One region of the Cognaticolwellia beringensis genome, then DNA from elsewhere that is predicted to be linked to it. Evidence: predicted binding sites of a transcription regulator. Region 1 holds the regulator's gene; each other region holds the start of a gene.

What was found. The regulator sigma-54, encoded in region 1, starts transcription at its own class of promoters, with help from an activator protein. The targets are predictions, from matches to a motif close to GTTGGCACGNNNNTNGNNT.
Region 2: the regulator sigma-54 is predicted to act here: its motif matches at 2,502-2,520, upstream of B5D82_RS00140 (PEP-CTERM sorting domain-containing protein).
Region 3: the regulator sigma-54 is predicted to act here: its motif matches at 1,729-1,747, upstream of B5D82_RS02615 (DUF883 domain-containing protein).
Region 4: the regulator sigma-54 is predicted to act here: its motif matches at 2,358-2,376, upstream of B5D82_RS16730 (manganese efflux pump MntP).

The regions. Positions count from the first base shown of each region.
Region 1 covers NZ_CP020465.1:1,571,145-1,575,481, forward strand. The annotation lists gene lptA (lipopolysaccharide transport periplasmic protein LptA) at 1-427, shown strand, start outside; gene lptB (LPS export ABC transporter ATP-binding protein) at 428-1,159, shown strand; gene B5D82_RS06605 (RNA polymerase factor sigma-54) at 1,220-2,728, shown strand; gene hpf (ribosome hibernation promoting factor) at 2,764-3,051, shown strand; gene ptsN (PTS IIA-like nitrogen regulatory protein PtsN) at 3,081-3,533, shown strand; gene rapZ (RNase adapter RapZ) at 3,540-4,337, shown strand, end outside.
Region 2 covers NZ_CP020465.1:19,449-23,785, forward strand. The annotation lists gene B5D82_RS00120 (prepilin-type N-terminal cleavage/methylation domain-containing protein) at 1-491, shown strand, start outside; gene B5D82_RS00125 (type IV pilus modification PilV family protein) at 481-1,086, shown strand; gene B5D82_RS00130 (PulJ/GspJ family protein) at 1,086-1,913, shown strand; gene B5D82_RS00135 (PilX N-terminal domain-containing pilus assembly protein) at 1,954-2,388, shown strand; gene B5D82_RS00140 (PEP-CTERM sorting domain-containing protein) at 2,574-3,137, shown strand; gene B5D82_RS00145 (LamG domain-containing protein) at 3,384-4,337, shown strand, end outside.
Region 3 covers NZ_CP020465.1:636,244-640,580, forward strand. The annotation lists gene B5D82_RS02600 (VOC family protein) at 86-466, shown strand; gene B5D82_RS02605 (hypothetical protein) at 606-887, opposite strand; gene B5D82_RS02610 (hypothetical protein) at 884-1,333, opposite strand; gene B5D82_RS02615 (DUF883 domain-containing protein) at 1,360-1,662, opposite strand; gene B5D82_RS02620 (AI-2E family transporter) at 1,956-3,077, opposite strand; gene B5D82_RS02625 (aminotransferase class V-fold PLP-dependent enzyme) at 3,357-4,337, shown strand, end outside.
Region 4 covers NZ_CP020465.1:3,975,929-3,980,265, forward strand. The annotation lists gene B5D82_RS16720 (sensor histidine kinase) at 1-663, opposite strand, end outside; gene B5D82_RS16725 (response regulator transcription factor) at 673-1,338, opposite strand; gene B5D82_RS16730 (manganese efflux pump MntP) at 1,544-2,083, opposite strand; gene B5D82_RS16735 (hypothetical protein) at 2,477-2,818, shown strand; gene B5D82_RS16740 (DUF411 domain-containing protein) at 2,969-3,493, shown strand; gene B5D82_RS16745 (TolC family protein) at 3,493-4,337, shown strand, end outside.

The DNA of each region.
Region 1 (4,337 bases):
TTCTTCGCGACAAGCTGCCGATCTGAAAAACAAAATATTCAGTTATATCGATAATGTCATTATTGCTCAAGGCACGCTAACAATACATGCTGAATTAGTACAGGTAATTACCGAAGATAAAAGTGATAACAAAATTTATATTGCCAAGGGTTCACCAGCGACATTTGAGCAAACGCTGCAAGATGGCAGCCCCATAAACCTACAAGCTAATGAAATCCGGTATGAGCCCAGTATGAACACCGTGGTCATTTCAGGTAATGCACTTCTGCGCCAAGAAGGTAGTGAAGTTAGCGGTAGTAAAATCACTTATAATTTTGACACCGAATATGTCAATGCTGAAAGCTTAGATAACGCTAAAGTAGAAACGGTATTACAGCCAAAAAATAAAACTGAACTGCCTAAAAAATCTAAGGACAAGCAAGAGTAAATGTCAACTTCAACATTATCAGCAACCGGTCTTGCAAAAGCCTACAAAGGCAGAAAAGTCGTTAAAAACGTCAGTATGAAAGTGTCCGCAGGACAAATTGTTGGCTTATTAGGTCCCAATGGCGCGGGTAAAACCACCTCCTTTTATATGATTGTTGGCTTAGTCAATAACGACAGTGGCTCAATTGTTTTAAATGGTGAAGATTTAACTTTGTTACCCATGCACGAACGTGCGCGTAAGGGCATCGGCTATTTACCACAAGAAGCTTCAATTTTTCGCAAATTGTCTGTTTATGACAACATTATGGCCATTTTACAAACGCGTAAAACCCTGAGCGATGTTGAACGAGAAGAAAAACTTGAACATTTATTAGAAGAGTTCAACATCGGTCATATCAAGGATAACTTAGGTATGAGTTTATCTGGCGGTGAACGCCGACGTGTTGAAATAGCACGTGCTTTAGCGGCAGACCCTAAATTTATTCTCCTTGATGAACCTTTTGCTGGTGTTGACCCAATTTCAGTAGGTGATATAAAAAAAATTATCCTACACTTAAAAGAACGTGGCATTGGTATTCTGATCACTGATCATAATGTACGAGAAACACTCGATGTCTGTGAACATGCTTATATCGTTAGTCATGGTGAACTGATCGCTGAAGGTAATTCGAATCAAATACTTGCAAATCAACATGTAAGAGATGTATACCTTGGTGAACAATTCACGCTATAGTGAATAACAGACTAAAGCGGTATAACAATAATGTATTTCAACAGGGAAATGAAAACGTAAATGCGTCCTACTTTGCAACTCCGTATCGGACAACAATTAACGATGACCCCGCAATTGCAGCAGGCGATCAAGCTACTGCAATTATCGACTCTGGATCTCCAGCAAGAAATTCAAGAAGCACTCGAAAGTAACCCCTTGCTTGAAGTTGATGAATCTTTTGAAAGTAACTCAGAAAGCACCCCAGATCACTTAGAAGAAGGTTACTCCGCTAGTGTTGGCGAAACGAAAGAAATGTCTTCGTCTGATGGTAGTGAGGATTCTGCCCCGAGTATCGATGAGATTAGCTCATCCGAAGGTTTAGCTAAAACCGATATTCCCGAAGAATTAAACAGTGATAGCACTTGGGATGATAACTTCAGTGCCAGTGCGAGCAGCGGCGGTGTTGGTCACGCATCTGAAGATTATACTTATCAGGGTGAAACGAAAGATTCACTGCAAGACCATCTTATTTGGCAGATGGAACTTACGCCATTTAGCGATACCGACAGAACCATTGCCATCGCCATTATTGAAGCTATAGATGAAGCAGGTTACTTAACGGTTACCGCAGATGAGATATTAGAAAGCGTTGGTATAGACGATGTAGAACTCGATGAAGTTGAAGTGGTACTTAAACGAATTAACGTTTTTGATCCCGTTGGCGTGGCTGCTCGTTCAATTCCTGAGTGTTTGCTTATCCAGCTCAATCAATTTGCGAAAGATACGCCTTGGCTAGCTGAAAGTAAATTAGCCGTAACTGAACACATTGACTTGCTTGGTAATCGTGATTATCGACAACTGATGCGTAAATTACGCATCAAAGAAGATCAATTGCGCGAAGTTATTCGCTTGATCCAATCGTTAGATCCTCGTCCAGGCGATAGTGTCATCAAAAGTGAAGAGCAATATGTGATTCCTGATGTATCTGTTGAGAAGAAAAACGGCCGCTGGACGGTAGAGCTTAATCCTGATACTGCACCTAAATTATCAGTGAATCAACAATATGCTGCCATGTCTAGGTCTATGAAGTCGTCTGCTGATAGCCAATTTATTCGCTCGAATTTACAAGAAGCAAAATGGTTTATCAAAAGCTTAGAAAGTCGCAATGATACCTTATTAAAAGTTTCAAATTGCATTGTACAACGCCAACAAGGTTTCTTTGAACATGGGCCTGAGGCTATGCGACCTATGGTATTAAATGATATTGCAGAAGCTGTGGACATGCATGAATCAACCATCTCTCGTGTTACCACACAAAAATATATGCACACACCCAGAGGCATTTTTGAGCTTAAATACTTTTTCTCTAGCCACGTAAGTACTGAAAATGGCGGTGAGTGTTCTTCAACTGCTATTCGTGAATTAATTAAAAAGCTTGTTGCCGCTGAAATACCCGCAAAGCCATTAAGCGACAGTAAAATCGCAGATATATTAGCTGAACAAGGTATAAAAGTAGCAAGGAGAACCATTGCCAAGTATCGAGAGTCGCTCTCTATACCGCCGTCAAATCAACGTAAAAGCCTATTGTAGGCAGTCTTATTCACCAAAAAAGAGGAATGAAGCATATGCAAATTAATCTTACTGGACACCATGTCGATGTTACCGACTCATTACGTGATTATGTTAATGGCAAGTTTGAAAAGCTAGAACGTCATTTTGAGCATATTAATAATGTACATGTCGTATTAACCGTAGAAAAATTGAATCAGATTGCCGAATCTACTGTGCACTTAAGTGGCTCAGAGGTTCACGCGAAGGCCGAGCATAATGATATGTATGCATCAATTGATGCATTAATTGATAAGCTAGATCGCCAAATCCTGAAATACAAAGGCAAAATTAACAAGCATTAGCGCTCAGTCGCTTTAGGTTTTATAAGTTTATGAAGTTGCAAGACATTTTATCCCCGGACTGCACTATTTGTGCAGCACCGGGCTCCAGTAAAAAACGTATTCTAGAATACTTAAGTAGCCTGGCCGCCGATAAATTGGCAGACCATGACACATTTCAACTCTTAGAAAGCCTAGTTAAACGTGAAAGAATGGGGTCAACTGGCATAGGTAATGGCATTGCTATACCGCATGGTCGTTTGGAAAATGCTACACAGCCCATTGCCGTAGTAATAACCACAGAAGAAGCAATTGATTTTGATGCTATTGATCATCGCCCAGTTGATATTTTTATTGCCTTATTTGTGCCTGAAGAAGAATGTCAAAACCACCTCAGTACATTGCAGAGCATCGCAAAAATTTTTCGTAACAAGCAATTTTGCAAGCAAGTACGAAAATGCGAAAGTAACCAAGCACTGTATCAGTTAATCCAACAAGCGAGCTAAACACAGATGAAGCTAATTATAGTCAGTGGCCGTTCAGGGTCAGGTAAAAGTGTTGCACTGCGAGTGTTAGAGGATTTAGGCTACTATTGTGTTGATAATATCCCTGTCAACTTATTACCTGCTCTCATCCATACAGTGATTAACGATTATGAGAATGTAGCTGTGAGTCTCGATGTACGAAACTTACCAGCTGATCCTAATGATGTACCTGAAATCATTGAATATATGCCTAATGCGGTTGAATTAAGCTTACTTTATTTAGATGCGGATGATAGTGATCTTATTCGTCGATTCAGTGAAACGCGACGCTTACATCCGTTGATTAAACAAAATATTGCCTTAGACCAAGCCATTGCCCTAGAGAAAAAGCTCCTTGAGCCAATCGCCAGTCGAGCACACTTATATATCAATACTAGCCAACTTACGCCACATCAACTAGCGGACTTAGTTAGAGAGCGAATTTTGGGGAAAAAATCTGGCTCTATGGTCGTTGTCTTTGAGTCATTTGGTTTTAAACATGGCGTACCACAAGATGCTGACTATGTTTTTGATGCGCGTTTTTTACCAAACCCATTTTGGGATAAAGAACTAAAGGGCTTCACAGGGTTAGATAAACCGGTACAAGACTTCCTTGCAAGCCAACCGATAGTGACTAAGTTTATTTGGCAAATCAACAGTTTTATGATGACTTGGTTACCGCATCTAGAACGAAATAATCGCAGTTATATTACCATTGCGATTGGTTGTACTGGCGGCATGCACCGTTCGGTATATATTGCCGAAATACTGGCAAATAATATGCGT
Region 2 (4,337 bases), 1.6 Mb from region 1:
AAATCAAATCGATAAACTTTTCATCAAAAACCTTGATAGGTGGTTTTACACTCATAGAACTAATTATTGTGATTATTATATTAGGTATTCTCACCATTACAGTCGCGCCAAAATTTTTCACTTCTAAAGGTTTTTCAGAATATGCCTACCGTACTGATGTAATTGCAAAATTACGTTTAATTCAAACCAAGGCTATGCAACAAACTAATAGTGGTTATTGCCATAGCGTATTAGTGACCGCAACTAAGCTAGGCACACCTGAAAACTGTGGTTCGTCTCCAAGTTTTGCTGCACCATGGCAAGACAGTGCCTCCAAACTGCAGATAGATAGTAACGACAATATTACCTTCAGCACTAACTTCACTGGTAATAGTTTCTCTTTTGACAGTATGGGGCGACCTTCTTGTGCAGCACCATGCATAATTACCATTAGTGGCGAGCAAAGTATTAGCGTTCAAATAGAGGCAGAGGGTTATATCCATGCACTCTAAGAGTAATTCATCTTCTGTATTTGTGTTATTGGCTAGAACTTCACAGCAAGGCTTTACCTTGATTGAAACTATAGTCGGCATTGTCGTGTTATCTATTGCCTTCTCAATATTCACCACCTTAATTTACCCGTTAGCGAATCAAAGCGCAGAGCAAGTGCATCAAATTAAAGCGGCAGAGCTTGGTCAGTCGATGATCAATGAAATTCTGGGAAAAGCTTTTGATGAAAACTCAGAGATGTCGGGTGGTTTTTATCGCTGTGGCGAAGATCAAAACAATGATGGTGAAATTAAAGCGCTTGATGGAGAAACATGTTCAGATGTATTAGCTAACGAAGAAGCGGATACAAGAGAGCTATTTGACGATGTAGATGATTATAATGGCTTAACTATTATTGAAAGCTCGTTGGGGGGCAGTGACTCGCTCGGCGATATGTATGTTGGCTACCAAATTAAGGTCAATGTTATTAACGACAGCGACTATGATGGTGACAATGATGGGGCTGATAACAACTACACGGCCAAGCTCATAACAGTAACTATTACGACACCGCAAGATTTTGATTTTGACTTTTCTGTTTATCGGGTGAATTTTTAATGCGTCAATTACCTAAATATCAGCAAGGCTTTACTTTAGTGGAGCTAGTTACCGTTATCGTAATATTAGGCGTATTGGCGAGTAGTATTACCTCATTTTTGCGTTTTGGCACTAAAAGTTATACCGATGCTGCCGATCGAGAAGCGTTAATTTCTACCGCAAGGTTTGTTGTTGAGCGCCTTAACCGTGAAGTGAGGCATGCACTGCCTAATAGTATTCGTACTATTGGCTCAAATAATCAATGCTTAGAGTTTGTCCCTATCGATAAAAGTGCTATTTATTTGGATATTCCGGTAGCACCTGAACCGGCAAGTAATAGTGTTGATGTGGTCATGTTAGAAGATCCACTTCAGGCAACAACTCAATATGTTGCTGTTTATGCGTTAAACAGTGACGATATTTACAATACGGCCTCTGGGGTGATTGAAGCGTTTTCTTCAGTTGATAATTCAGGCAATAAGCAAACACCCTCAAAAATTAACTTCGCTAACAACATACTTTTTAATGCTGAATCACCTACTAGCCGCTTGTACTTTATTGATTCACCCATTAGTTATTGCGTGGAAAGTAATGCGATATTTCGTTACCAAGGCTACGGCTTTGGCGGTTACTTGAGTAGTGGCTTACCTAATGCTAACGCTAGTGCAACTCGGGTTTTAATGGCAGAGCATATTGCTAATTATTCATCGTCTGGCAATATTTTACCATTTCAAACTTTTCCGGCTACGTTGCAACGAAATGGCTTAGCAATGACAAGGTTGAAGTTTGTGCGTAACTTAGAAGAAGTTGTATTTAATAATGAGATACAGGTGCCCAATGTCCCTTGAGCAAATCATTATAGTAACTAAAACACAGAGTAAATTACCAATGCGCCTGTACAAAAGCGAATATAAAAATAGGCAAAAGGGTAGCGCATTAGTTATCGCTATTTTTATTATTATTGTCTTGTCTGCACTTGGCGCAGCATTAGTGAATATGCTCGATTCAAGCCAAGAAGGTGTGGCGTACGAGGTATTAGGTACACGAGCTTATACAGCAGCACAGAGTGGATTACAGTGGCAGTTAGCTGAAGTGTTTCCGCTAAGTAGTCATGCCGCAATTTGTAAAAGCCAAGCTGATATTAATAGTAGAACCCCTACCTTTCTAAATGTTAAGGGGTTAGCACAGTGTACAGTAAGTGTAACTTGCAATGATTTTGAACTTGATAGCGTTCGTTATTACTCGATTACTAGCACTGGGCAGTGTAATCTTGATGGTGAAGTAACGTCGAGAAGGGTTGCTGTTGAAGCCCGTAGCCTATAACCTGTTATTAACGTAAAAACGATTTTTAATATAAGTGTTAGCTTTTTTTACACTCTTATACTTTATCAAAATCACACTATTTTAATCTTGATGATTTATATGACGTTTGTTTTATTGGCTTAATATTTGCATATTCAAGTTTGTCTATAACATTACTGTCGTTTTTCATTAGTTGGGGTCTTATAATGATCAAGTATACAAACAAATTACTTATTGCGCTTTTTTGCTTAGTTTCTAGCTCGACTTTTGCTAGTTTAATTACAACTGAGCTTGCTGAAGATTCCTATATTTCATACGGTGGCTATGATTGGACTTGGGCTTCTTCAGTGAACGTCACTAATTATACAAAGAATGATTTTTTTAATCCGGGAACAACAATTGATAATACCTTTGAAGATGCAAGTTTCCACGCTGGGTGGATGAGTTTTGCAGAAGGTAGTGAGATTGATACGTTATTTCAACAGTTAAAGTTGTCTGATTTTATGCGTAATGGTACCGCTATTCATTCATTTCAATATTGGAATTCTTACTTTTCTGAAGTCGATACCGTTTTTCAACCAAACCATAATGATTATAACGAATTTGCCTTTGATAGTCGTAGTGGGAAAAAAGATGATAGTGGTAACTTTGATATTTTTGAAACATTCTATGTTCGTACCTCAGTAGCTAAAGTTCCTGAACCAACCACTTTATTCATTTTCGCAGCCGGCCTTATTGGTTTTACACTGCGTAAGCACAACGCAAAATAATTTGATAAGATGTTTTCCAAACCCGCTATATGCGGGTTTTTTATTGCTTATTAATGCACATAGCGGTACCTTTAAATATTTATAGTAGCCGTAAATGTGGTCTTGGCAGATTGTTCTGTTTCGACTTTCTTCTCTACCTTACGGTTAAATGAGTAATTTCCATTTCGCAGCGTTAATCGCAGAACTGATGCGAATTTAATTCAGCTGTAGAATTCAGCTACTTTGGATGTATAAGGGTTGTAACGTATGAAGTACCTTTTATTGCTGCTTGTTTGTTTGTTGTCATTTTCTGCAGGTGCTTTCGAGGATATTTTATATGACTTTAAAACCAGAACACCGGGTAACAACATCGTTGCCTATAAAGGTTCAAGTAGTGCGCAGGTCCCATCTAGCTTAGCACTCGGAGCGCAAGTCACAGCAGCTGAATACAATGCCTTAAAAATAGACGATCAGAGCTATCAGAATAGTACTACCTCGACAAACAACAGTTTCCCTTATACGCAATTTGTAATAACTATAGATGAGGATGAAACCGATATTACAACGTTCACTATTTTATGGAACGGGTATGGAACAAATGACAACAACGGTAGGAAAGATGGCGTTGACTTATATATCTGGAACTTCCAACAGAATGGTTATCAACTTGTAGATAGGACAGACTCTACTAGTAATGAAATCACGCTTAGTGGTCAGGCAACCAGTAATATGACAGATTATTTTGGCAGTTCTAACCAAAATGCAATGGTTTTGTATGTAGTCGCCAGAGACAAAAAGTCAGGAAACGTTCAGAGCTCTAATATTTATAGTGATTATGTCAACCTAACAGTGACGGTGCCAGACCCTCCGCCTGCATTTGCTATGGCAAATTTTCAGTTTGATGAGTGTGTCTATATTGGCAGCGGCAATGAAGTAATCGATCAATTCAATACTTATTCTGGCACCAGTCATAACGGTGTCAATACTTCTGAAGAAGCACAAATAGAAAACGCGCTGGCAATTAGCAGTGCTGCCCATCATGTACAAACCAGTATTCCATTACCTGATAGGTACAGTGTCTCAACCTGGTTTAAAAAGCCTACGGACACAACCGGTAATCGTTATTTTGTACTTGGCGCAATGGAAAATGGCAGCGATTTACTGGTAATAGATAGAGACAATAATTGGCGTTGGGCTATTTATAGTTCAAACCCTCAACAA
Region 3 (4,337 bases), 930 kb from region 1:
CTAGTGAACAGCGTTTTGAATAACGAAAAAGGCACGAGTTTAAGTCACTTTTTCGTCATATTGTTCAGTTAAAAAGGAAAGTTAAATGTTTAGTCATATTATGGTCGGCGCAAACGATGTAAACGCATCAAAAATTTTTTACGATGCTATTTTAGGTGAACTAGGCCACGAGCCGGGTGTTATTGATGAAAAAGGCCGTTGTTTTTACTTTACTGACACGGGTATATTCTCAATAAGTAAGCCAATCAATGGTGAAAAGGCCTGTCATGGTAATGGTAGTACTATTGGCTTTGCTGCATCTTCTCCTGAGCAGGCTGATGCATGGCAAGCTGCGGGTGTTGCTAATGGTGGTGCTGCTTGTGAAGATGCACCAGGTGTTAGAGAAGGACCAGTGGGTAAACTCTACCTTGCTTATTTGAGAGACCCATCAGGTAACAAAGTTTGTGCTTTACACCGAGTAGGTTAAGTGATGTTAACCTTTCTGGAGTGACTGATTAGAACGGGCTTTTAATCAGATGAAAAAGACGCATTATTGCGTCTTTTTCTTTTTTAGAGGTTGGCCCGTACTAAATAAAGTTGGTAAATAGATATTTTACTTTTCTATTCTACTCAGACACTTGTGTGACGTCGCCTGTTAACCAATCATCTATAGTCGTTTTACCAAAAACAATTGCCATACTTTTAAGTTGTCGAGCAATGCTTGGTTTAATGAAGCCTCTGGCTACACCTATGGTAAAAATAGCGGCTAACCCTTTTGGTGATGTTATCAGTGCCAAAGACCTTACTTTTGCACGGTGACTTTGGGATTTGTCTAGCTTTTGTAATAGTTTTAAATCAGCTTCACATTGGTCAGCTTGTTTAGCTTTTTTAAATAATGAAAATATCATAAATCACCTTTTAGCACTCGTTTAGTGCGGTTAAAACCTACTTCACGTTTAACCTTTCTCATTAAGCTAAAGCAAAAAGCAAAGAGCAGAGTATTAATGCCTGCTGCAACGAGCAAGCCCAACCAAATGGAGGAAGATAATTGCATTACAGCAATCACTATCGCCACATTTATTAAACACCAAAGTGTTGCAACTATTATGAAGGTTAATAAAATTAAAATACCAAATACAGCAATTGCTTGAATGGATATTTTTCCCTCTAAAAGTGCGAGTTCAAAGGTTTTTTGATACTTTTTTTGTTTGACTTTAAAAAGGTTAGCTATCGCTGAATATGTGGCATGAAACGACGCTTCTGCCTCTTGCGCTTGCGCTTGTGAAATGCGTAAGCTTTCAGCCTCAGCACTGTCATGCTTAGGCTGATTTTCTGAGTCTGCGCTTATCGTCACTATATTCGCTTCCTATTCAGTTGCTATTATTTTCTGCGGAATATGCTTGTTAGCAGTACGCCTGCAGCAAAAGCAATACCCGCTGTAGCTATTGGATTTTCAGTGGCATATTTTTTCAGAGAAGACTGATCCCATTTTGCTTGTACTTCTTGCTGCTTAGCTTCAAAATTTTCACTGCTAGACTGCGCAGCATTGCGTAAACGGTCTTCTGTGTGCGCTGCTTTTTCAGCCAGTGTATCTACAGACTCGTGTAAAGCGTCTTGCACTTTATCCGATAATGGATGAGTTGATTGTGCTTTTTTCTCATTGTTTGAGGTTGTACTAGCCATGTGATGTTTCTCCTTTTGACATAACAGTTGTTGTTACTTAATAATTCAATAGTTGCAGTATTAAGATTGCAAACATTGAGCCAAATTATAAAAAACTTTAACTGTTAATATTCATGCACTTAAAAAAAACAAATAACTTGGGTTTTTAATAAGTGAAATATTAACACGTAATAATGAAAATTTTACTTAACCTAAATGTCTCTGTTACATAAACGGTGTTTTTAAACGCATAGTGTGGTGTTAATAACCGCAGCATAAGTATGCTACGGTTTATCTGATCAATAATGAATGAATTACCCTTTTGCTTCAATAAAGCTTACCCAGTGGCTGAGTAAATTTAGTCGCTCAAGCGTTAACTTAATACAAACTAAAATAGGCACCGCGAGTAGCACTCCTAACATTCCCCATAACCAACCAAGAAAGAACAACCATAAAATAGTCACTAGTGGATTTAGCTGCATTTTGGTACCTAATACCATAGGTGTTAGTAACTGTGACTCCAACACATTGATAACTAAAAACACGCCGGCTGGAACTAGGGCAATCAGTGTAAAACCAAATTGAACGCAGCCAACTAACGTTAAAATTGCAATACTAATAGCGGAGCCGATATAAGGTACAAAATTAAGTAAACCCACCAAGGCGCCCCATAAAATAGGGTCGTCTAAACCCAGTATGGCAAAGGCAATTGCTGTGGCAACACCAAGAACAAAGTTAATAAGGCTTATGGTGACAATATATTTAGATAAAACTTTTTGTACTTCGTAAACAATGGAGTCGAGCTTCTTTTTATTGGCAATTTGGGGGAATCTTCTGGTGGCAATATATACCGATGGTCCGTAGGTAAGTAAAAAAAGAATTAATATTAAGCAGCCGAAACATTGGGCTAAAAATATGGGCGCACTACTGAGCCCGTTAATTATTAGCTCTATACCACCTTGTTTTATATGCTTTTCAACGGTATTTTCTTCTAATTCATCAGATTTTTCTGGCTTTGGTTTATCATTTGAAAATAAACCAAAAAAGCTAAAGCCTTGGTCTGTATTATTTCTAGCCGCAACTTCAGCTTCAGCTATCTCTTTTTGATTAGCAAATTCATCACTTATTGTGTCAATTTTTTGATTTAACTGGACGGTAATTTTAGGTAACAACTGCGCCCACTTTTGCGCTGGCTCGATTAACTCTGAAGCTAAAAAAGTAAACGGTGTTACCAATAAAGCTAATAAAACAAATGAAGAAATCGCACGTGGAATATAAAAAGTTCTTAAAAATTTTACGGGTGGGCTTAATAACAAAGCAATAAAGCCAGAAAATAGTATAGGTATAATTAACGACTGCGCAAGATAAAGCGTATATAAAGCGGCGAGGGCTAATAACCACCTAAGAGGTTGATGATTGTTTATGGCTGAACTCACAACAAAATATCCTTTTAAAAATAGGGGGATAAAAATAGATTGTATACCAAATAACCTTATCTGCACTAATTTTACCTCAGAAAGAGCGCCAAAAATTATTACTTGTTTATTTTCAATTCTTTAATGGGTGATGATTGCATTCCCATTGCAAAAGTCATCATAAAAATTTCTCACCTGATTATGGTCCACATTGTGGCAGTAATTTTATGTAAAACATATTGAAGGTCAGGCCAATATACGGCAGTATCATGCTATAAATACTTACTAAGAGACCCTAACATGGCTGGATTGCTTCCCAATATTGACCCTGATGGATTATTAGAATATTCCGTTGTATACACAGACCGCTCTTTGAACCATATGTCTGGTTCGTTCCAACAGGTTATGAATGACATTTCTGCGGACTTAAAATCTGTTTACCAAGCTCATAGCACGATTGTCGTACCTGGCAGTGGTACCTTTGGTATGGAAGCGGTTGCTCGTCAATTTGCGCGCAACAAAAAAGTTTTGGTTGTGCGTAATGGTTGGTTTAGCTATCGCTGGAGCCAGATTTTTGAGATGGGCGATATTCCTAGCAGCGAAACTGTACTAAAAGCCAAGCAAACCAGCGATGATGCCCAAGCACCTTTTGCTCCACCAGCTATTGCTGATGTAGTCGCCACTATTTTAGCTGAATCTCCTGATGTTGTTTTTGCCCCACATGTAGAAACTTCTGCGGGCATTATTTTGCCTAACGACTATATTACAGCAATGGCAGAAGCCGTACACCAAGTGGGCGGTATTTTGGTGCTTGACTGTATTGCTTCAGGTACTATTTGGGTAGACATGAAGGCAACGGGTGTAGACGTGCTAATTAGTGCGCCGCAAAAAGGTTGGAGTGCTTCACCTTGTTGTGGTTTAGTTATGTTAAGCGAGTTAGCGCGCCAAAGAATAGAGTCAACCACGAGTGATAGTTTTGCTTGTGACCTAAAAAAATGGCTTCAAATTATGGAAGCCTATGAAAATGGTGGTCATGCTTATCACGCGACTATGCCGACCGATGGTTTGACCCGCTTTAGAGATATTATGCAAGAGACCAAAGCCTATGGCTTTGAAAAAGTATGTCAAGAACAACTAGAGCTAGGTCAACGTGTTCGGGAGTTACTTACAAAGCATGGCATTAAAAGTGTTGCAGCAGAAGGGTTTGCAGCACCCGGTGTGGTGGTCAGTTATACAACCGATGATGAATTCCACAATGGTAAGAAGTTTGCCTCTGTTGGT
Region 4 (4,337 bases), 2.3 Mb from region 1:
TAAGTTTATTTTTTTGAGTTCTTGACTCAGATTTTCTATGGGTTTTAATTCACGGATAACCACATTAAAAACAATGATTCTTACCGCAATAATAGCGATTAGCGATGTCACTATAAAAATGATATCAACAAACCAAAGTATATGATTCAAACCTTCAGTACTAATGGCGTATGCAAGTTCCATCGGTTTTTGATTTTTAGAAAATTGCGCTTTGGATATACCATTTTCTGCTCTAACATCACTGTCTATTTGCGGTATAAATTGTGTGAAAAGCATCTTTCCTGAACGACCATCGGGCAGGGTAATGTCAGTTATTATTGAGTGCTTGTCTCCAAGTTCAACTTTAGGTAATTCATTTATGTCAAAAAGCTCAAGCGTTTTAGAGCGTTCAAAAACTTTATTATCAAGCCATAATTGAAAGTATTCAGGATCATTGACGCCAGAAAACTCAGGCATAAATTCATCAGCAAAATCAAAATCAATTTCATGAGTATCTGCACTAACCAGTGTTGTGAGCAATCCAACTTTATTCACCATGGCTCGATCGAATTCACCACTGATCCAAGTATCAACAGCAATGTCAGTGAGCAAGAAAATGGCGACTAATAATATCGAAATTGAAATGGATATATAACGACTTAATTTTTTCTTAATAGAAATCATCTACAGGTCTCAACAAAAATAGCCGAAGCCACGCTTGGTTTTTATGGGTAAATCATGTCCGAGTAATTTTACTTTTTTTCTAGCCGTGGAAAGGTGTGCTTCGATAGAGTTTTTTGCAATGGCATCGTATTGGCCCGCTAAATATTCACTTAATTTTTCAGGGGATATTACTTTGCCTTGATTGGTAAATAAACATTCAACAAGCTTGTATTCATTTGGGGTTAAATTGGCATCATTGCCATCACAAAATAATTGCTTTAAGTGCAGGTCTAATGAAAACAAGCCGATATTAACTTTACTGTCACTAACATTTAAAGAACCTCTGCGCATGAGGCACAATAAGCGGACATGAAGTTCATCGAATGAAAAAGGTTTAGTGAGATAATCGTCAGCACCGTTAAGTAAACCTTCAATTTTGTCTTCTGTTAGATCTCGGGCTGATAAAATTAAAACCCGGAGGTCTTTATTGGCTTTTCTAATCGCTTTTAATATGGCTGTGCCATCCACAGAAGGGAGCATTAAATCAAGTATCAGCAAAGAATAGTCACCCGCGAGTGCCATGCTTAATCCTTCAGAGCCATCACCGGTGTCATCGACGGTATAGCCTAAGTTTGATAAGCCAATTTTTAAGCTTCTTCGCAGAGAAGTTGAATCCTCAATAATTAAAACTTTCAAAGGTTACCTGCAACATAGAATTGTTATTAATAACAAGATACCAGACTAACCTTAAGATTTACTGATTTTTTGCTGAAGTTATGCTTTGTTTTCGTATCTATTTACCAGCGCTGGTGACAAGTTATGCGCTGATTATAATTAATGTGCCAATAACTTAAGTTAGGTTGTTATCTTCAGGGCCCATTTTACTGAGAAACTGAGACAATTATATTAAGAGTATTTTGATTGCGATAAGTATTAAGACGATGCCACCTAGCAACTCAGCTTTACTTTCAAGCCAAGTACCACTTTTAGCACCAACATAAACACCAATAACACTGAAGAATAAGGTAGTTATGCCTATTATTGCACAGGCAATTAACGGGTTAACGTCCAGTATTGTTAATGAAAATCCTGCAGCCATAGCATCTATGCTGGTCGCGATAGCAAGTACCAACATAATTCTGTGAGTGACCTTAGCTATGTCTTCTTCTATGCCGTTTGATAAGGACTCGTATATCATTTTTCCGCCAATTAATAGCAAAAGAAAAAATGCTACCCATGGCGCATAGGCTTCTACCCAACCAAAAACACCTCTTCCTCCCATATAACCTATTAAAGGCATTAAGCCTTGAAAGAAACCAAAATATAATCCACAAGCTATCGCAAGTGACGGTGTTTTTACTGGGTGTTTAGCACCTAATCCTATTGAGACAGCAAATGCATCCATACTTAACGCTAAGGCAAGAATAATAATTTCGAACATTTTTATAACTTCCAATGAGTACAATTTATTGTGTTGTAGATATGCCGTGGTAAATTATTTGACAGCTAATTGATAACATTAGCGGTTTTTAATGCTGACTAGACACGCTATTTTTTCATCATGTTATGGATAAGTGGTGCTACCAAAATTTGGCAGGATATTATAGCTTTGTATATTTCATATCAAGTGGGAATATCTGAAATATAAAATTGTAGGTATAAATCTAAGCGGGGCTTGAGACTTTAATAAGTTGTAAAAGTATTACATTGAATATAAACAGGAGGTATGCGAACATATTCACTAAGTATATTATATTGTTGGTAACTCGTGGCTTTAAACTTCTCTAAAACATTAATGGTACTGCTAATATGTTTGTCCTTTGTGGGTCAAGCAATGGCGTCTACTATTATGTCTTACCATATGATGGGTATGGCTAGCATGAGTGGAATGAAGAGTATGAACAGCCATGCAGAAGTATTACCACAAAATATGCCAATGATGGATCATAGTAATCATAATATGGCTGCTGATACGGCTACGTTAACGGAGTCAACAGAAGATTGTTGCAATACAATATGTCACTGTTTCACCGGTGGTTGCTCAACTATTGCTGCCTTAATTAAGTATGTAAGTAATACTCCAATTGTTGATAGCTCACCTAAAATACTTTCCTTTTCTCGTTTGGCACTAAGCCAACAACCTAGATCTTTATATCGCCCTCCAATATTAAGTTAACTACAGAATAAGTGTGCCCAAAATTTGGCTCATTTATGTTTTATCATTCTGTATTAGGCTTTTTTGAGTTCGTATTCGTAGAAAATACTTATTTAATCTCATTAATAATAACCTAATTAATTAAAAATTTAACATCCAAATGGGTGGGTTATGTTTACAAAAATATTTACGTTAAAAGTTATTGCTACCTTTGTTGTAGTTTTCTCACTTGCCAGTTGTACTGACGAAAAAACTACTTCTAAGGCTATAGAATCCATAAAGGTTTTGCCACAAACAGTAGAGCTAGCGGTTTATAAAAGTCCTTCCTGTGGTTGCTGTAAAAAATGGATCAGTCATGTTAATGAACATGGCTTTGAATCGAAAGTTCACAGCTTTGATGACTTTCCAGGCATTAAAGATGAAAAATCTATAGCGCCAAGATATCGTTCTTGTCATACCGCAATTTCAAAAGATGGATATGCCTTTGAAGGGCATGTACCAGCGAAATTTATACATCAATTTATGCAAGAAACACACAAAGATGATGTTATCGGTTTGTCTGTCCCTGCTATGCCAGTTGGTAGCCCTGGAATGGAGGTTGGTGATAAATTTCAGCCTTACCGGGTCTTACTGTTGAAGTTGGATGGTAGTTATGAAATTTATGCCAATGTTCAATCCTATGAGGAACAGTTTTAATGATTAAGCCAAACGATAATAGCAAGCTTGCGCTTAAATTTGGTGCTGGTCTTCTCGCTATTTCTGTTTTTTATGTCAGTGCAGCACAATCGATAGCATTGAATAATAGCGAGGTTTTAACTTTTGAAAAAGCGATTAAAGCCGCGCAAAAAAATGATCCTTGGTTAACAGGAAACCTGCATAAGCAACGCGCAATTGAGTCGATGAGTCATGCAGTAAACACATTACCAGATCCTAAAGTGTCTATCAGTTTGGCAAACCTACCAGTAAATGGCTTTGACTTTGGTCAAGAAGGCATGACACAAGCTAAAGTGGGTATTTCACAAATGTTTCCTCGCGGCGATAGCTTAGGCATTAAAAGCCAGCAGCTAAAAATTCAAAGTGAAGCATTTCCCTATCAAAGAAAAGACCGTGAATCAAAAGTAGCTGTTACGGTAGGTAGCTTGTGGTTAGACGCTTACCGAGTTCAGCAAAGCATTGCCTTGATTGAAAAAAATAGATCGCTATTTTTGCAATTAGTCGACGTCGCCGAAGTGAGTTATTCATCTGCTTTAGGGAAAACTCGTCAACAAGATATTGTCCGAGCACAGCTTGAATTAACCCGTTTAGAAGACAGACTAAGTCTATTAGCACAACAGAAAAACCGTTATGAAGGCGTGCTATCTCAATGGCTGACTAGTTTGTCTAGTGAAAATAACTCTTCAGACGAAGCTATCTTAGCAGCTGACTTCTCTTTATATAACATAAAATTAAGTCAGAAACTTCCTGAAGTCGAGCTCTTAAATAATGATTTAGTGGCAAAAAACACCTGGCTCAAGCCGACGGCATTGGTTCAGTATTTTGC